DNA from 4 places in the Mesorhizobium sp. M0244 genome. Region 2 is predicted to be linked to each of the others. Evidence: predicted binding sites of a transcription regulator. Region 2 holds the regulator's gene; each other region holds the start of a gene.
The links. The regulator LexA, encoded in region 2, represses DNA repair genes until DNA is damaged. The targets are predictions, from matches to a motif close to TGTTCNNNNTGTGTTCNG.
Positions count from the first base shown of each region.

Region 1: the regulator LexA is predicted to act here: its motif matches at 2,868-2,885, upstream of uvrA (excinuclease ABC subunit UvrA).
Region 3: the regulator LexA is predicted to act here: its motif matches at 1,461-1,478, upstream of recA (recombinase RecA).
Region 4: the regulator LexA is predicted to act here: its motif matches at 2,481-2,498, upstream of NKJ08_RS08455 (PA0069 family radical SAM protein).

Region 1 is NZ_JAMYSE010000047.1:4,899-9,237, reverse strand. It holds gene uvrA (excinuclease ABC subunit UvrA) at 1-2,717, opposite strand, end outside; gene NKJ08_RS23945 (hypothetical protein) at 3,419-3,715, opposite strand; gene NKJ08_RS23940 (ATP-dependent Clp protease proteolytic subunit) at 3,813-4,339, opposite strand, start outside.
Region 2 is NZ_JAMYSE010000006.1:2,653-6,991, forward strand. It holds gene NKJ08_RS06875 (ComEC/Rec2 family competence protein) at 1-1,169, shown strand, start outside; gene lexA (transcriptional repressor LexA) at 1,163-1,915, opposite strand; gene NKJ08_RS06885 (molybdopterin molybdotransferase MoeA) at 2,020-3,225, opposite strand; gene moaC (cyclic pyranopterin monophosphate synthase MoaC) at 3,225-3,740, opposite strand; gene trpC (indole-3-glycerol phosphate synthase TrpC) at 3,807-4,339, opposite strand, start outside.
Region 3 is NZ_JAMYSE010000037.1:54,912-59,250, forward strand. It holds gene NKJ08_RS21245 (TfoX/Sxy family protein) at 10-333, shown strand; gene NKJ08_RS21250 (carbohydrate kinase family protein) at 378-1,325, opposite strand; gene recA (recombinase RecA) at 1,603-2,700, shown strand; gene alaS (alanine--tRNA ligase) at 2,963-4,339, shown strand, end outside.
Region 4 is NZ_JAMYSE010000007.1:156,048-160,386, forward strand. It holds partial or broken gene NKJ08_RS08445 (ATP F0F1 synthase subunit B) at 5-160, shown strand; gene rnhB (ribonuclease HII) at 345-1,040, opposite strand; gene NKJ08_RS08455 (PA0069 family radical SAM protein) at 1,251-2,405, opposite strand; gene NKJ08_RS08460 (glycosyltransferase) at 2,558-3,061, shown strand; gene NKJ08_RS08465 (phytanoyl-CoA dioxygenase family protein) at 3,246-4,220, shown strand; gene moaB (molybdenum cofactor biosynthesis protein B) at 4,254-4,339, opposite strand, start outside.

The DNA of each region.
Region 1 (4,339 bases), on a different contig from region 2:
ACCGTGTTGCCTTGGTCGACCAGCTCGTGCAGCACTTCGAGCAGCTTGGCGACGTCGTGGAAATGCAGGCCGGTGGTCGGCTCGTCGAGGATGTAGAGCGTCTTGCCGGTCGCCTTGCGCGACAGTTCCTTGGCGAGCTTGATGCGCTGTGCCTCGCCGCCCGACAAAGTCGTCGCCTGCTGGCCGATATGGATGTAGCCGAGGCCGACCTGGTTCAACGTCTCCAGCTTGTCGCGCACGCCGGGCACGGCGGCGAAGAAATCGACGCCTTCCTCGACCGTCATGTCGAGCACATCGGCGATCGACTTGCCCTTGAACAGGACGTCGAGCGTCTCGCGGTTGTAGCGCTTGCCGTGGCAGACGTCGCAGGTGACGTAGACGTCGGGCAGGAAGTGCATTTCGATCTTGATGACGCCGTCGCCCTGGCACGCCTCGCAGCGGCCGCCCTTGACGTTGAACGAGAAGCGCCCCGGCTGGTAGCCGCGCGCCTTGGCTTCCGGCAGGCCGGCGAACCAGTCGCGGATCGGCGTGAAGGCGCCGGTATAGGTGGCGGGATTGGAGCGCGGGGTGCGCCCGATCGGCGACTGGTCGATGTCGATGACCTTGTCGAGGAATTCCAGCCCCTCGATGCGGTCGTGCTCGGCCGGATGCTCGCGCGAGCCCATGATGCGGCGCGACGCCGCCTTGAACAAGGTCGCGATCAGGAAGGTCGACTTGCCGCCGCCGGACACGCCGGTGACCGCGGTAAAGGTGCCGAGCGGAAGTTCGGCGGTGACGTTCTTCAGATTGTTGCCGCGTGCGCCGACGATCTTCAGCCGCCGGTTCTTCTTGGCCTCACGCCGCACCGAAGGCGCCGCCACTTCGAGTTCGCCAGACAGGTATTTGCCGGTGATCGAGGCGGGGGTGGCCATGATCTGCTGCGGCGTCCCCTGGGCGATGATGTGGCCGCCATGGATGCCGGCAGCCGGGCCCATGTCGACGACATAGTCGGCATGCAGGATGGCGTCCTCGTCATGCTCGACGACGATCACCGTGTTGCCGATGTCGCGCAGATGCTTCAGCGTGTCGAGCAGGCGGGCATTGTCGCGCTGGTGCAGGCCGATCGACGGCTCGTCCAGCACGTAGAGGACGCCGGTCAGGCCGGAGCCGATCTGCGAGGCGAGGCGAATGCGCTGGCTTTCGCCGCCCGACAGCGTGCCGGAGTTGCGCGACAGCGTCAGATAGTCAAGCCCGACATCGTTGAGGAAGCGCAGCCGCTCGCGGATCTCCTTGAGCACGCGCACCGCAATCTCGTTCTGCTTGTCGTTGAGGGAAGCAGGCAGATCGGTGAACCACTGGTCGGCCTTGCGGATCGACAGCTCGGTGACCTCGCCGATGTGCTTGCCGGCGATCTTGACCGCGAGCGCCTCCGGCTTCAGCCGATAGCCGCGGCAGGCCGGGCAAGGCGTGGCCGACATGAAACGCTCGATCTCCTCGCGCATCCAGGCTGATTCGGTTTCCTTCCAGCGGCGCTCGAGATTGGGAATGACGCCCTCGAAGGTCTTGGTCGTCTTGTAAGAGCGCAGGCCGTCATCATAGTGGAAGGTGATTTCGCGCTCGCCGGTGCCGTGCAGGATGGCTTGCTTTGCCTCCTCGCTCAAATCCTTGAACTTGTCGCCAAGCTTGAAGCCATAGGCAACGCCCAGCGCTTCCAGCGTCTGCGCATAATAGGGCGAGGTCGACTTCGCCCACGGGCTGACGGCGCCGGCACGCAGCGAGACATTCTCGTCGGGCACGACCAGGCTGGCGTCGATGGCGCGCTGGCTGCCGAGACCGTCACAGGTCGGGCAGGCGCCGAACGGATTGTTGAACGAGAACAGCCTGGGCTCGATCTCGGGAATGGTGAAGCCGGATACCGGGCAGGCGAACTTTTCCGAGAACAGCATGCGCTCATGCGTCTCGTTCTTCGACTTGTTGACCGAATCCTCGCCGGTTTGGCTGGCGTCGAGCGGCTTGTCGGCGAACTCGGCCACCGCCAGTCCGTCGGCCAGCTTCAGCGCGGTCTCGATGGAGTCGGCGAGCCGCGTCGCCAGATCGCCGCGCACGACGATGCGGTCGACGACGACGTCGATGTCGTGCTTGTACTTTTTGTCCAGCGCCGGGACGTCGGCGATCTCATAGAAGACGCCGTCGACCTTGACGCGCTGAAAGCCCTTCTTCTGCAACTCGAGCAGTTCCTTGCGGTACTCGCCTTTGCGGCCGCGCACCATCGGCGCCAGAATGAACAGCCGGGTGCCTTCCTCGACCGCAAGCACCCGGTCGACCATCTGCGAAACCGTCTGGCTCTCGATCGGCAGGCCGGTGGCCGGCGAATAGGGGATGCCGACGCGGGCGAACAAAAGCCGCATATAATCGTAGATCTCGGTGACAGTGCCGACCGTCGAACGCGGGTTCTTCGAGGTGGTCTTCTGCTCGATGGAGATGGCCGGCGACAGGCCGTCGATCTGGTCGACGTCCGGCTTCTGCATCATTTCGAGGAATTGCCGTGCATAGGCCGAAAGGCTCTCGACATAGCGGCGCTGGCCTTCGGCATAGATGGTGTCGAAGGCAAGCGACGACTTGCCGGACCCCGACAGCCCGGTCATGACGATCAGGCTGTCACGCGGCAGGTCGAGATCGACATTCTTCAGATTGTGTTCGCGTGCCCCGCGAATGGAAAGATATTTATGGTCGGCCATCGCCGGTCGCCGCCTCAGAATCTGGAATTCGTGGGATGGGCGGGTTTTCCCGACCACCCCCCTATGTAGGTAATTTCGCCGCCTTTTCGAGAGACGCCACAACTCTCGACCAAAGCGTTTAACCGTCTTTCGCGCGAACGGGCAAGCGGAAAGAACAAAGGCCGAACACGCTCCTGACAAAAGCTGCCCGTGCAGCCGGCTTCACAAAGCGTCTCGCGATCACATTTTTCGGTAAATCGGCTATTCAAGGTTGACGTCCCTGCGCCATGGGGGCAGACTCCAAACGTCAACGAAGCCGGCCGTCTTTCGATGGCCTCGCGGCCTGGGGCCAGCCTGCGAGACGCTGCAGGGTATGCGATGAGCGCTTCGATGACGACAGTCACAACGAACAGAAGGAGAGCAGAGGCATGACTCCACCGGATAGTTCCTTGAGGCTCCACGTGTCGCTGGAGCCGCGGCAGGTATAAGTGGCCAGGGTCAGGCGTTTTCGCCGCCCGTTAAACGTTGATCTGCCGATCCCCACAAAAATCAGAGACTGCTAGTCGGATCGTCGGCTGAACGCCGCGAAGCATCCGAAATAAAAAGCCGGCAGTACACTCCCGGCAATTTGGATTTCAGATCCAAGAAGCCCCGTCAGTTGCAAAAGCAATGGCGGGGCTGTTCGTTTGAGGCGCAACGATTGTGGTGCATACCAGGCGAACTTACCGGCTGGAGGGCCTGATCCCGCCGGTAGCGACATCGATAGTTATGCTACCGGAAATCCGAACATCGGTATCGCCGATCTTGGACGTGCCGTTGCCGCTGCTGGGAACCGCGTCGTCGGGCTCGGGCTGCGGGGCTGGCTCGGCGATGCGATAGTCGCTGGTCACACCGGGCAGGGCGCCCTTTTGCGAAGACGTCGAACTATCTTGGGCAAATGCCGTGCCGACCAGCATGTTCGTGCCGGCAATGGCGACGGCGGCAAAGCGCAATATGCTGGATGAACGGCAGGCGATCATCGCCGGACTATAATGCCGCGATAGCGGCAGGACCAGACCGGCGGCGCTGAATTGCGGGCGCTCAATCGCCGCAGTTCCGTCCGCCGGCTCCGCTCGTTCACGCGGCCTGTTTGCGAGTGTCGAAAACATGGTCGACAAGGCCCCAATCCTTGGCCTCCTGGGCGGTCATGAAAAAGTCGCGGTCGAGCGTGCGTTCCACTTCTTCGTAGGTGCGGCCGCAATGGTGGGCGTAAAGATCGGTCATGCGCCGCTTGGTGCGAAGGATGCCCTCGGCATGGCGCTGGATGTCGGAGGCTTGGCCCTGGAAGCCGCCGAGAGGCTGATGCAGCACGATGCTGGTGTTGGGCAGCGCGATACGCCGCCCCGGCGTGCCCGCCATCAAAAGGAACGAGGCCATCGAGGCGGCAAAGCCCATACAAACGGTGGAGACCGGGCAGCTGATGTACTGCATCGTATCGTAGATGGCGAAACCGCTGGTCACCACGCCGCCCGGCGAGTTGATGTAGAGCGAGACCTCCTTGTCGGGATTGTCGGATTCCAGCGACAGAAGCTGGGCGCAGACCAGCGCCGAGGTGCCGTCATCGATCGGCCCGTTGATGAAGACGATGCGCTCGCGCAGCAGCC
Region 2 (4,339 bases):
TGTCGCCGCACGAGGTGGTCGGTCCGAGTTTCCAGATGTCCTTCGCCGCGACTGCGGCCCTTGTCGGCGCCTATGCCGGCTGGTCCGATTACCGCGCCGGCAGGGCCACCACGCCGCCACCGCGGCGGTCGCCGCTACGCTTCGCCACCCGAAAGGTTCTGTTGGGCATGGGCGGCCTCGCGATGACCTCGATCATTGCAGGGGGCGCCACGGCGCTTTTCGCTATATGGCATTTCCAGCGCGTGGCGCCGCTCAGCCTGTTCGCCAATCTGGCGATCATGCCCATTGTCTCGCTGGTCGTCATGCCTTGCGCGGTCCTCAGCGCGCTGGCGATGCCGTTCGGCGCGGATGGGCCTTTCCTCTATGTGATGGGCAAGGGGCTGACGGCGATGATCGCCCTGTCCGGATGGATCTCCGAGCGCTCGCCGATCGACGCGGTCGGGCTGATTTCGCTGAGATCGGTCCTTCTGGTGACGATCGGTCTCATAATTGCCAGCATGGCCACGACCTGGCTGCGGCTCGCGGCACTTCCTTTCGCGCTCGCCGGCTTGCTGACGACTACGCAGACGCGCGCACCCGACGTATTGATCTCGGAGGACGCACGGCTGGTCGCGCTGCCGATCGGCAGCGGTGAACTCGCGGTCAACCGAGCACGCCCGAATGAATTCACCATCGACAACTGGAAACGCGCCCTGACCTCCGAGGCCATCGTCGCGCCGGAAACACCGGGAAAGAACGACCCGCAATTCGACATTGCCGACCCAGCCGATCTGCCAGCGGGCATGCCTTTCATTTGCACGGAGGGCCTCTGCCTTGCCCGCCATCCATCCGGTGCGATTGTCGCGCAAGCCAAGGACCGGGATACTGCGCGGCCAGCCTGTGCTTTTGCCAGTTTGATCGTCATCGACGACGCCACCGCCCATAACCCCTGCTACTACGACCGGCTGGTCCTCGTCGTCACCAAACGGCAACTGGCGCGCGCGGGAAGTGCCGCCGTGTATTTCGATCCACAAGCGGCAACGCGCGCAGAAATCCGCTTCGCGGTCGAAAAATCATACCGGCCCTGGCATATGCAGCGGAAGTTTTCACGCGAGGCCAGAGGCCTGCCGCCATATCGCAAGGCCGACAAGCCTAAAGCCGGCACCACACCCAAGGGCGCAACTCAGTAGCGGCGGATCAGCCCGACGAGTTTGCCTTGCACCTTGACCCTGTCTGGCCCGAAGATGCGCGTCTCATAGGCCGGATTAGCGGCTTCCAGGGCGATCGAGGCGCCCTTGCGGCGGAACCGCTTCAGCGTCGCTTCCTCCTCGTCGACCAGAGCCACCACGATCTCACCGGGGCTCGCCGTATCGGCATTGCGGATGATGACCGTGTCGCCGTCGAAAATGCCGGCCTCGATCATCGAATCGCCTTTGACCTCAAGCGCATAATGCTCGCCGCCCATGATCATGTCCGGCGGCACGGAGATCGAATGCGTCTGGTGCTGGATGGCGTCGATCGGCACACCGGCGGCGATGCGGCCCATCACCGGGATCGACACGGCGACGACGACATCGTCGTCATTGCCGGCTGCAGGGACGCGCGACGATGTCGGCTTGCCTTGCCGTCCCAGGCTGCCCTGCCCAGGACCGCCTTGCCCAAGACTGCCCTGGATGACGCTCGGCGAGAACTTGCGTGCCGCATTGAGGCCTGGGGCGATCGAGTCGGGCAGGCGCAGCACCTCCAGGGCACGGGCCCGGTTGGGCAAACGGCGAATGAAGCCGCGCTCCTCCAGCGCCGTTATCAGCCGGTGGATTCCTGATTTGGAAGCCAGGTCGAGCGCTTCCTTCATCTCGTCGAAGGAGGGCGGGATACCGCTTTCCTTAAGCCTTTCGTGGATGAACATCAGCAGTTCGTGTTGTTTGCGTGTCAGCATAGCGACCCCCAACAGAATCAGAAAAACAAACCCAGAACAAACACTATCTGTTCCATTTGTGTTCCGCAACTGTTTAAAGTTTAATGAATGTGTTGACGGTTTGTTCAGCGTAACATCAGCACGTCGCAGGGAGCATCCGCCGCCGCGGCGGGTGCGAACGGTGCGCGAACGATCAGCCCGTTCGCATCGGCCAGCATTTTCAGCATTGAGGAATCCTGAATGCCGAACGGCGTCGCCACCAGCGTGCCGGCGTCGTGCCTGACAACAGCCCGCACATAATCCTGCCTGAGATCATTGGCCGGCATGGCAGCGCCGAGCCGCGCCCGACGTATATCCTGCTGAAAGGCCCGGCCGCCGAGCCGCGCCAGCAGCGGCTTCAGGAAGAGCTGGGTGCCGACCAGGCTTGCCACCGGATTGCCGGGCAGGCCGATGCAGCGGATGTCGCCCAGCCGCCCGAACATCAGCGGCTTGCCGGGCCGCATGGCGATCTTCCAGAAATCGAGGGTCATGCCTTGCCCGGTCAGCACGTCATGGACGAAGTCGTGGTCACCGACCGAGGCACCACCCAGCGTGACGATGACATTCGCGCCGGCCTTCACCGCCTTTGTCACCAGCGCAGCGATCGCCTCCTTGCGGTCCGGCGCGATGCCGAGATCGAGCGCGCGCGCGCCGACCGACTGTGCGGCGGCGGCGACGCCATAGGCGTTTGACGAGATGATCTGGTCGGGGCCAAGCTCGCTGCCCGGCGGCAGCAATTCGTCGCCGGTGGCGATGATGGCGACCAGCGGCCGCTTGACCACGCAGACCTCGGGGTGGTTGGCCGATGCTGCCAGTGACAAGGCCGCCGGATCTAGCAGGCGGCCCTGGCCCAGCAGGACGTCGCCCTTGGCGAAATCAAGCCCGAGGCGGCGGATGTTGCGCCCTTGCACCGTCGGCTCCGTCACTTCGACGCTGCCGCCGCCGAGGTCGCGGACGTTCTCCTGGATGACGATGGTGTCGGCGCCTTCGGGAAGCGGCGCGCCGGTAAAGATGCGTACGGCTTGCCCTTGCTGCACCGCCCCGGCAAAGCCGCGTCCGGCTGGCGCCATGCCGATCACCGAAAGCTTTGCTGGTAGGGACGCGATATCGGCGGCCCGCACGGCATAGCCGTCCATGGCGGAGGCATTGAACGGCGGCTGGGTGCGGAGCGCCACAACCGGCTCCGCCAGCACGCGGTCTGCGGCATCCAGCAGTGCGACGCGTTCGCCCGGCAGCGCTGCTGCGCCGTGCAGCAGGCGCTCGAGCGCCTCGGCAACTGGGACCAGCGCCATTATCGGCCCGCCCCGGTGGTCCCATCTCCGGTGACCCCGGTGACCTTGTAGTCGCCGGATTTGCCGCCGGTCTTTTCAACCAGCCTGATGCCGGAGATAACCATGGCACGGTCGACCGCCTTGGCCATGTCATAGATCGTCAGGCAAGCTACCGAGACGGCCGTGAGCGCCTCCATCTCGACTCCGGTCTTGCCGGTAACGCGGGTCAGTGCTGTCACCTTCAGGCCGGGCAGCGCCGCGTCCGGCTCGATATCGACGGATATCTTGGTCAGCAGCAGCGGATGACAGAGCGGGATCAATTCATGCGTCTTCTTGGCCGCCATGATACCGGCGATGCGCGCGGTGCCCAGGACATCGCCCTTCTTGGCATCGCCGGCGAGGATCATGTCCAGCGTCTCGGGCCGCATCGAGACGAAGCCCTCTGCGACTGCCGTGCGCACCGTCTCAGCCTTGTCGCCGACATCGACCATGTTGGCTTCGCCCTGTGCGCCAAGATGGGTGAGGGCGGCCGCCATCCTCAGACCGCCTTAGAGCGACGTGCGTCCGTTTGGACGCACAAAGTACGCTCTAACACTTTGAATCTATGCATCGTGCTCTCCGAAAATCGACTCCGATTTTCGGGCCGATGCATTGGCCGGCGCCTTGCCCGTCAAAAGCAGGCGCGTTGCCGCGGTCACGTCCTGTTGACGCATCAGGCTCTCGCCGACCAGGAAAGTGGCGATGCCGCTCCGCTCCAGCCGGCGGCAATCCTCATGCGAAAAGATGCCGCTCTCGCTGACCAGCAGGCGGTCGGCCGGCACCATTGCGGCCAGCCGTTCCGAGGTCTCGAGGCTGGTTTCGAAGGTCCGCAGATTGCGGTTGTTGATACCGATCAGCCGCGACGACAGCCGCAGCGCGCGTTCCATTTCGGCCTCGTCATGCACCTCGACCAGCGCGTCCATGCCGAGCTCGAAAGCTGTCGCTTCGAGTTCCCTTGCCACCGCGTCGGCGACGCTGGCCATGATGATCAGGATGGCGTCGGCGCCCCATGCCCTGGCCTCGTAGACCTGATAGGGGTCGAACAGGAAATCCTTGCGCAAGGCTGGCAACTCGACGGCAGCGCGCGCAGTGGTGA
Region 3 (4,339 bases), on a different contig from region 2:
GATCGCCGCATGGACAACGAGCGCATAGAAGAGCTTTTCGAAGGCCTCGGGCCGGTCAGCATCCGCAAGCTGTTCGGCGGTAAAGGCATCTACTTCGACGGCGTCATCGTCGCCATCGTCATCCGCGGCGAATTGATGCTGAAGGCCGACGCCGAAAGCGCCCCGGATTTCGAAGCGGCCGGTTGCCGGCAATGGACCTATACCGGCTCGCGCCATGGCAAGCTCGTATCGATGCCCTATTGGAGCGTTCCAGAAAGCGCTTTCGACGATCCCGATGAGATGGCGATCTGGGCGCGCCGGGCCTATGAGGCGGGACGGCGCGCCGGCAAGTAGGCTGCGCCGGTCCGCTAGCTGCCGCCGGCAATCCAGGGCGCACTTCACGCCAGTTCGCGCGCCTCGGGCACCAGCGCCAGTGCCTCGGCAAAGCCGGTGCCGCTGAACGCCGCAGCCGTATCGGCGCTCTCGACGACGGCGAGCATCGCCGCGGCGACGCCTTCACGCAGCGCCGCGCGCAGCGTCAAGCCGCGCAGCAGGGCGGCGATCGTCGCGCCCGCCAGCACGTCGCCGGCGCCGGTCACGTCGGCCCGCTTTTGTGGCAGCGGCGGCGAGATCGAAAAAGCGCCGGCTTCGTCGAAACCGAGCACCGGTCCGCCGCCGGCGGTCACCACGCCGCCTTTCAAGCCTGCATGTCTCAGCCCGTCGACGATGCCGCGCCCGTCGGCATCTATGTCCACGCCGGCGAGCACGCCGGCCTCTTGCCGGTTCATGAAGGTCAGCACCAGAAGGTCAAGCACCGGCGTCAGCCGCGCCGCTCTGCTGGACGAGACCGCAAGCGCAAAGACCGGCTTGCCGGCAGCGAGCGCCGCCAGCCGCTCCAACGCGGTCGACGGCAGGTTGGCGTCGCACAGCACCGCGTCGGCGGTGCCGATCGCCTCACGCACCTTGGCGCGGCGGATCTGCTTGGGAAGCGCCAGTTCGTAGAGCACCATGTCGGCAAGGCCGGCGATCAGCCCACCGTCGCTATCGACCAACGCCGTATGGCTCGGCGTCGCGCGATCGAGGAACACCGCCGACAGATCGGCAATGCCGGCCTCGGTGATGGCGCGTAAAACCGTGTCGCCTTGGGCATCGCCGCCGCGCACCGAAAGCAGCGAGGCCGAGACGCCGCGCCGCACCGCACAGCGCAAGGCGTTGAAGACGGCGCCGCCGACATGCTCGCGCATCGTGCCGGGGTTCGACGCGGCCGGCACGAAGGCGCCGACAAGCCGGCCGCGCCGCTCGATATAGGCGCCGCCCACGGCCAGGATCGTCGAGGATTTCATCATGCCGGCAAAATGACCTTTGCTGTTGCCCGGGAGGAGACTAGGTTGCCCTGCGGAAGCCCGCAATCACAGGCGCGATTCGCAACATGGCAGTAACGGCCCCGCATAGGATGCAGGGTATGTCTCCCGCCGAAAGCGCGAAACAAAAATAGAACAAATCGCGATATCGTTTGTTTTTCAGGTGCTTGCCGTCCGTTGACAAACGAGAACAAATAAGGTACATTCTAACAAGGATTACGGGATTGTCCGGCCTTCATTGACGACCACGGGGTGATGTATCATGGCTCAGAATACTTTGCGGCTTGTAGAGGACAAAGCGGTGGACAAATCAAAGGCTCTGGATGCGGCGCTGTCGCAAATCGAGCGTGCCTTCGGCAAGGGCTCGATCATGCGGCTCGGCGCAAACGAGCAGGTCGTCGAGATCGAAACGGTGCCGACCGGCTCGCTTGGCCTCGACATCGCGCTTGGCGTCGGCGGCCTGCCGCGCGGCCGCATCGTCGAGATCTACGGGCCGGAAAGCTCGGGCAAGACGACGCTGGCGCTGCACACGGTGGCCGAAGCCCAGAAGAAGGGCGGCATCTGCGCCTTCGTCGATGCCGAGCACGCGCTCGACCCGGTCTATGCCCGCAAGCTCGGCGTCGATCTCGAAAACCTGTTGATCTCGCAGCCCGATACCGGTGAGCAGGCGCTTGAGATCTGCGACACGCTGGTGCGCTCCGGCGCCATCGACGTGCTGGTCGTCGATTCGGTGGCGGCGCTGACGCCGCGCGCCGAAATCGAAGGCGAGATGGGCGATTCGCTGCCCGGCCTGCAGGCCCGCCTGATGAGTCAGGCACTGCGCAAGCTCACCGCCTCGATCTCGCGCTCCAACACCATGGTCATCTTCATCAACCAGATCCGCATGAAGATCGGCGTCATGTTCGGTTCGCCCGAGACGACGACCGGCGGCAACGCGCTGAAATTCTATGCCTCGGTCCGCCTCGACATTCGCCGCATCGGCTCGGTCAAGGATCGCGACGAGGTCGTCGGCAACCAGACCCGCGTCAAGGTCGTCAAGAACAAGCTGGCGCCGCCCTTTAAGGTGGTCGAGTTCGACATCATGTATGGCGAGGGCGTGTCCAAGACCGGCGAGCTGGTCGACCTCGGCGTCAAGGCCGGCGTGGTCGAAAAGTCGGGCGCCTGGTTCTCCTACAATTCCCAGCGTCTCGGCCAGGGCCGCGAAAACGCAAAACTGTTCCTGCGCGACAATCCCGACACGGCGCGCGAGATCGAGCTGGCGCTGCGGCAGAATGCCGGGCTGATCGCCGAGAAATTCCTTGAGAACGGCGGCTCCGAAAGCAGCGACGACGGTTTCGAGGACGACGCCGGCGCGATGTAGGCTTGGCGAGCGACGCCCCGCGGAGCTTCAGCCAGGTTTCGGTTGATGTTTTGATCTGAGTTTGCTTAATCGATGCGTTTCGAACCGCCGGCCCCGTGCCGGCGGTTTGCGTTTTATGGCGGGGCAGAAGCCATTTCAAAGTGCCGGTGAAGGCCGTGATTTGAGCCCGTTTCGTGTTTCTGGACAGGCTGCGGTGCGACCGCTAAAAGGCCATGTCTATTTTCCGCCGATGGCCGGCGGTTCTCTCGAAAAGGCAGTATTCATGAGTGGCGTCAACGAGATCCGGTCGGCATTTCTCGACTATTTTCGCAAGGAAGGTCACGAGGTCGTCGCGTCGAGCCCGCTGGTGCCGCGCAACGACCCGACGCTGATGTTCACCAACGCCGGCATGGTGCAGTTCAAGAACGTTTTCACCGGTCTGGAGAAGCGGCCCTATTCGCGTGCCACGACCGCCCAGAAGAGTGTTCGCGCCGGGGGCAAGCACAACGACCTTGACAATGTCGGCTACACTGCGCGCCACCTGACCTTCTTCGAGATGCTCGGCAATTTCTCCTTCGGCGACTATTTCAAGGAGCGCGCCATAGAGCTTGCCTGGAACCTGATCACCAGGGAATTCGGGCTGAAGAAGGACAAGCTGCTGGTCACCGTCTATCACACCGACGACGAGGCCGCCGCCTACTGGAAGAAGATCGCCGGCTTTTCCGACGATCGCATTATCCGCATCCCGACCTCTGACAACTTCTGGGCAATGGGCGACACCGGACCTTGCGGGCCGTGCTCGGAGATATTCATCGACCGTGGCGAGCATATCTGGGGTGGCCCTCCCGGCAGCCCTGAGGAGGATGGCGACCGTTTCCTTGAATTCTGGAACCTGGTGTTCATGCAGTATGAACAGGTGACGAAAGACGAGCGCATCGACCTGCCACGTCCGTCGATCGACACAGGCATGGGCTTGGAGCGCATGGCCTCCATCCTGCAAGGGGTTGAAAGCGTCTTCGAAACCGACCTGTTCCGCCACCTGATCGACGCTGCGTCGTCCACGCTTGGCCGCGATCCGGATGCGGACACTGTAGGATCGTTCCGCGTCATTGCCGACCACCTGCGTTCGTCCTGCTTCCTGGTGGCCGATGGCGTGCTGCCGTCCAATGAAGGCCGCGGCTATGTGCTTCGTCGTATCATGCGCCGCGCCATGCGCCATGCGCAGTTGCTCGGCGCCCGCGATCCCCTGATGTGGCGCCTGGTGCCGGCGCTGGTGCGCGAGATGGGCCAAGCCTATCCCGAACTGGTGCGCGGCGAACAGATGATTACCGAGACGCTGAAGCTTGAGGAAACCCGTTTCCGCAAAACGCTGGTGCGCGGCTTGGGCTTGCTTTCGGAGGCGACGGAAAAGCTGGCCGCCGGCGACATGCTGGATGGCGAGACAGCCTTCAAGCTCTACGACACCTATGGCTTTCCGCTCGACCTGACGCAGGACGCGCTGCGCCAGCGCAACATCTCGGTCAATCTTGCCGGCTTCACGGATGCGATGGAGCGGCAGAAGGCGGAGGCGCGCAAAAGCTGGGCTGGTTCCGGCGAGGCAGCGACCGAGACGGTGTGGTTCGCGGTGCGTGAGAAGACCGGCGCCACCGAATTCCTGGGC
Region 4 (4,339 bases), on a different contig from region 2:
AGTAGAGGCCGATTGTGAGGCGATCGGCGAAGTGTGCGCCAGCGCAGTCGACATCGCCGTCGAAGCCGTCCGCACACTGCTTGCCGGCAAGATCGACGCCAAGGCCGGCGCCGACCTGTTCAAATCCTCGCTGCAGGATTTGAAGTCAAAGTTGAATTAAGCGGAGCGTAATCTCCCCCCTCGAGGGGGAGATGGCCGGCAGGCCAGAGGGGGTAGCAGCGCGTGGAGCGCCAACCCTCTCCTTCGTCCCTCATGGCGTCGCGCCAGGACGTACCGACCCCCTCTGTCGCCTTCGGCGACATCTCCCCCTCGAGGGGGGAGATATACGGCTAGCCGCTTTCACCTCAATCCAGGCCCGAAAGGCTCTCTTCCTCCAGCACCTCAGTCCCGCCGAACCGGAACGGTGCGAAGGAGGCGCGGTGCAGCCGTGCCACCGGCCCATGCAGATCAATCGCCGTGCGATGGCGCACAGTGGCGTAGCCCATATGCAGCTCGAAGCCATAATGCGCATGATGGCTGCCGCAGCCGCACATCATGCGGTCACGCATCACCTTGGCGACGATCGAGGCTGCGGCGATCGACTGCGAGCGCTGGTCGCCCTTGATCAGCGCTCTGCCCTCGCAGGGCAGGCCGGGCGGCACGTCGCGGCCATCGGCCAGCGCCAGCTTCGGCCGGATTGACAGGCCGGCCAAGGCACGGCGCATCGCCTCTAGGCTGGCCTTGAGGATGTTGCTGGCATCGATGCCTTCCGCGCTGACCGACGCCATCGACACGGCCAAGGCCGAGCCGAGGATTTTCAGGAACAGCGCCTCGCGCTGCAAATGCGTCAGCCGCTTGGAATCGTCGAGCCCATCGGGGATGTTGGCAGGATCGAGCACCACCGCTGCCGCAACGACCGGCCCGGCGAGCGGGCCGCGACCGGCCTCGTCCATCCCCGCCACCGGCCACAGGCCTTCGGCCATCGCCTTCGTTTCGAAGGAGAAGTCGGGTTTCTCGACGATTTCGAAGAGAAGCGGAGAATCGGAACGCGCGCGAGCCATGGTGCGGCGAGGTTCGCATCGGCTCCGATTCTCCGCAAGTCCCTCTGGGTCGGGCGGGGCACCGGACCCGGAGGGTTACCGTCTGAAGCCCGGGGACAGGACAGGCCGGACGGGATTTTTCGCCCCAGCCAATGGCGGCCGGCGCCAACACTGCATGTCGCCCAAAAGTGTGTCGCGGTTTTGGGAAAACGACATGCATAAACAAAGACTTCACAGCAGCATCAGCTGCTCGGTTGCCTTGGCAGCGGGGATGAACTGGTCGGTCCGCAGCGAGCGCCGCTCGGCATTGAGGCCGAGCCGCTTGGCGGCGATCTCGAAGCGCCGTCCGATCTGCCAGGCATAGGGGCCGGAGCCTTTCATGCGCTTGCCCCATTCCGAATCGTAGTCCTTGCCGTCGCGCATCGAACGGATCAGCGACATGACGTGGCGATAGCGGTCAGGATAGTGGCGCAGCAGCCAGTCCTTGAAGATCGGCGCGACCTCCAGCGGCAGGCGCAGCAGCACATAGCCCGACTCGCGCGCGCCTGCGGCCCGCGCCGAATCGAGGATGCGCTCCATCTCCGGGTCGGTCAGTCCGGGGATGATCGGCGCGACCATGACCGAGGCCGGAATGCCGGCATCCGAAAGCTGCCGGATCGCCTCCAGCCGCTTGGTCGGCGTCGACGCGCGTGGCTCCATCGTTCTGGCCAACATCCGGTCCATTGTCGTCACCGACAATGCCACCTTAGCCAGCCCGCGCTCGGCCATGCGCGACAGGATGTCGATGTCGCGTGTCACCAGCGCCGATTTGGTGACGATGCCGACCGGATGCCCGCGCGCCTCCAGCACTTCGAGGATCTCGCGCATGATCCGGTATTGCTTCTCGATCGGCTGATAGGGATCGGTGTTGGTGCCGATGGCGATGGTGCGCGGCTGGTAATTATCCTTCGACAATTCCTTGTCGAGCAGCCGCGCCGCATCCGGCTTGGCGAACAGCTTCGATTCGAAATCCAGCCCCGCCGACAGGCCCATGAAGCTGTGCGTCGGCCGTGCGAAACAATAGACGCAGCCATGCTCGCAGCCGCGATAGGGGTTGATCGAGCGATCGAAGGAGATGTCGGGCGATTCGTTGCGGGTGATGATGGTGCGCGGCTTCTCGACCTGTACCTCGGTCTTGAAGGGCGGCAGCTCCTCCAGCGAATTCCAGCCGTCGTCGAACACATGCCGGCTGACCGGCTCGAAACGGCCGGACGGATTGATGCCCGCCGACCTGCCGCGATTGCGTTCCGGACGCACGCGCATGCCGCTCTGCTCGATCATCGCATTCGCCATCTCGGCCCTGCCAGCTCCGAAGGCTGCAATATCGGCACGCACGATCTGTTCCATTTTGGCCCTCTCCCAGGGACTGTCTGCCCGCTGTCGAATCGCTCTGCTCATGGAAACTATTCCTATTTGATTGGTGAGAACAAAGCAAGAACTTTTTAGCGGCACGCCGCAAAAACTGGCGCAGCCCAGCGCTTTCCGCTATTCGGCTAAAGATGCTCAGCGTTCTGATCGAAACCCTGAATGACGAGGAGGGCCTTGCCCGCACGCTCGCCTCGCTGATCGGCGGCGCGGTCGAGGGCGTGGTGCGCGACGTCGTCGTCTGCGACACCGGCTCGACCGACCAGACGCACCGCGTCGCCGAACATGCCGGCTGCCACTATGTCAGCGGCGGCATCGCTGCCGGCATCAGGCAGGCCAAAGGCGAGTGGCTGCTTTTGCTGGAGCCGGGAGCGCGGCTGGGGGAGGGCTGGATCGACGAGGTCGTCGCTCATACGGCGAGGCAAACCATGGCGGCGCGGTTTTCGCGGGCACGCGGCAGCCGCGCGCCGTTCCTGTCGCGCGTCTTTGCCGGAAATCGCGCTCTCGCCGAAGGCTTGGTGATCAGCAAGCGTCAGGCCGCGGCGCTGTCTAAGAGCGCCCGCAGCGCCGAAGCGATTGCCCGCGGCCTGGCGACAAGAAGGCTCGACGCCGAGATATGGGTGGCGCCGCGGAAGTGACGCCTTACCGTCTCGGTTCGGGGAACTGCCGAAGCGAATTTTTGCCGAGGTTTCATTTATTGTGCATTGCACAAAACGTGGCTGGGGGGTACCATTCCCGGCGAAACGGGCGAATAGGGTTTGGGATGTGCCGGAGCGGCGACGACTATCGTCGATGCTGTTCCCCAGACATTTGAGGACCCCGATGACCCTTTCAAGCCCTGACAAATCCGGCGCTGCAAGCCTCGAGGCGATCGCACGCAACGGCGGTACGCTGCGCCGCATCGCCGCCCGGATCCCGACCTACCTGTCCGACCTTCGCGAGAATCCGGCATGGTTGCCGATGTTCATGCTGGCGCGCACCATGCCGGCGCGGCGGCTGCACTGGCGCGGTGCAAAGCCCGTTCCGCCGGCGCGCAATGTCGGTGAAACGATGTTCGCCGGCGTCGACCGCGATGCCGTCGTCGGCGCGCTGCGCTCCGAGGGGCTCTATTCGGGCCTGACGCTGCCGGCCGCCATCCATGAGGAGATCGCCCGCTTCGCCGAGCGCACGCCATGCTTCGGCAATTTCGACCGCCGGCTCGAATTCCTGCCCGAAAAACACGCCGATGCCGAAAAGCATTTCGGCCGACCGCTGCTCAGCGGTCACTATTTCGAGCGGGTTCTCGACTGCAGCGCTGCGGTCGCCGTGCAGCGCGATCCGCTGCTTCTCGACGTCGCGGCACACTATCTCGGCAGCCAGGCCAAGCTGATCACGACCCGCGTCTGGTGGAGCTTTCCGACCGGTGGCGTCTCGGACGCCGACAAGAACATGGCCTCGCTCGGCAAATACCATTTCGACCTCGACGACTGGCGCATGCTGAAGTTCTTTTTCTACCTGGTGCCGGTCGACGCCGACACCGGGCCGCATGTCTATGTCCGCGGCTCCCACAACCGCCGCATCCTGAAGCATCAGCTGACGCTGCTGGTCGGCCACTCGGCGGAAGAGGTGCTGGGCGTCTACGGCGAGCAGAGCCCGGTCACGCTGACCGGGCCGGCCGGCCTCGGCTTTGTCGAGGATCCGTTCGGCTTCCATATGGGCACCGTGCCGACGCGCACGCCGCGGCTGATGATGGAAGTCGGCTTCGGCGTCTCGCCGCCGTCGCGCCGGCGCTTTCACGGCGAGCCGGTCATTCGCTGAGGCGGTGTCGTCCGGCCGATACCTCGCTCCGTCTCAGCCGCGCCGCAAATGCTCGTCCAACCGCGGCATGATCTCGACGAAGTTGCAGGGCATGTGCCGGTAGTCGAGCTGCGGCTTCA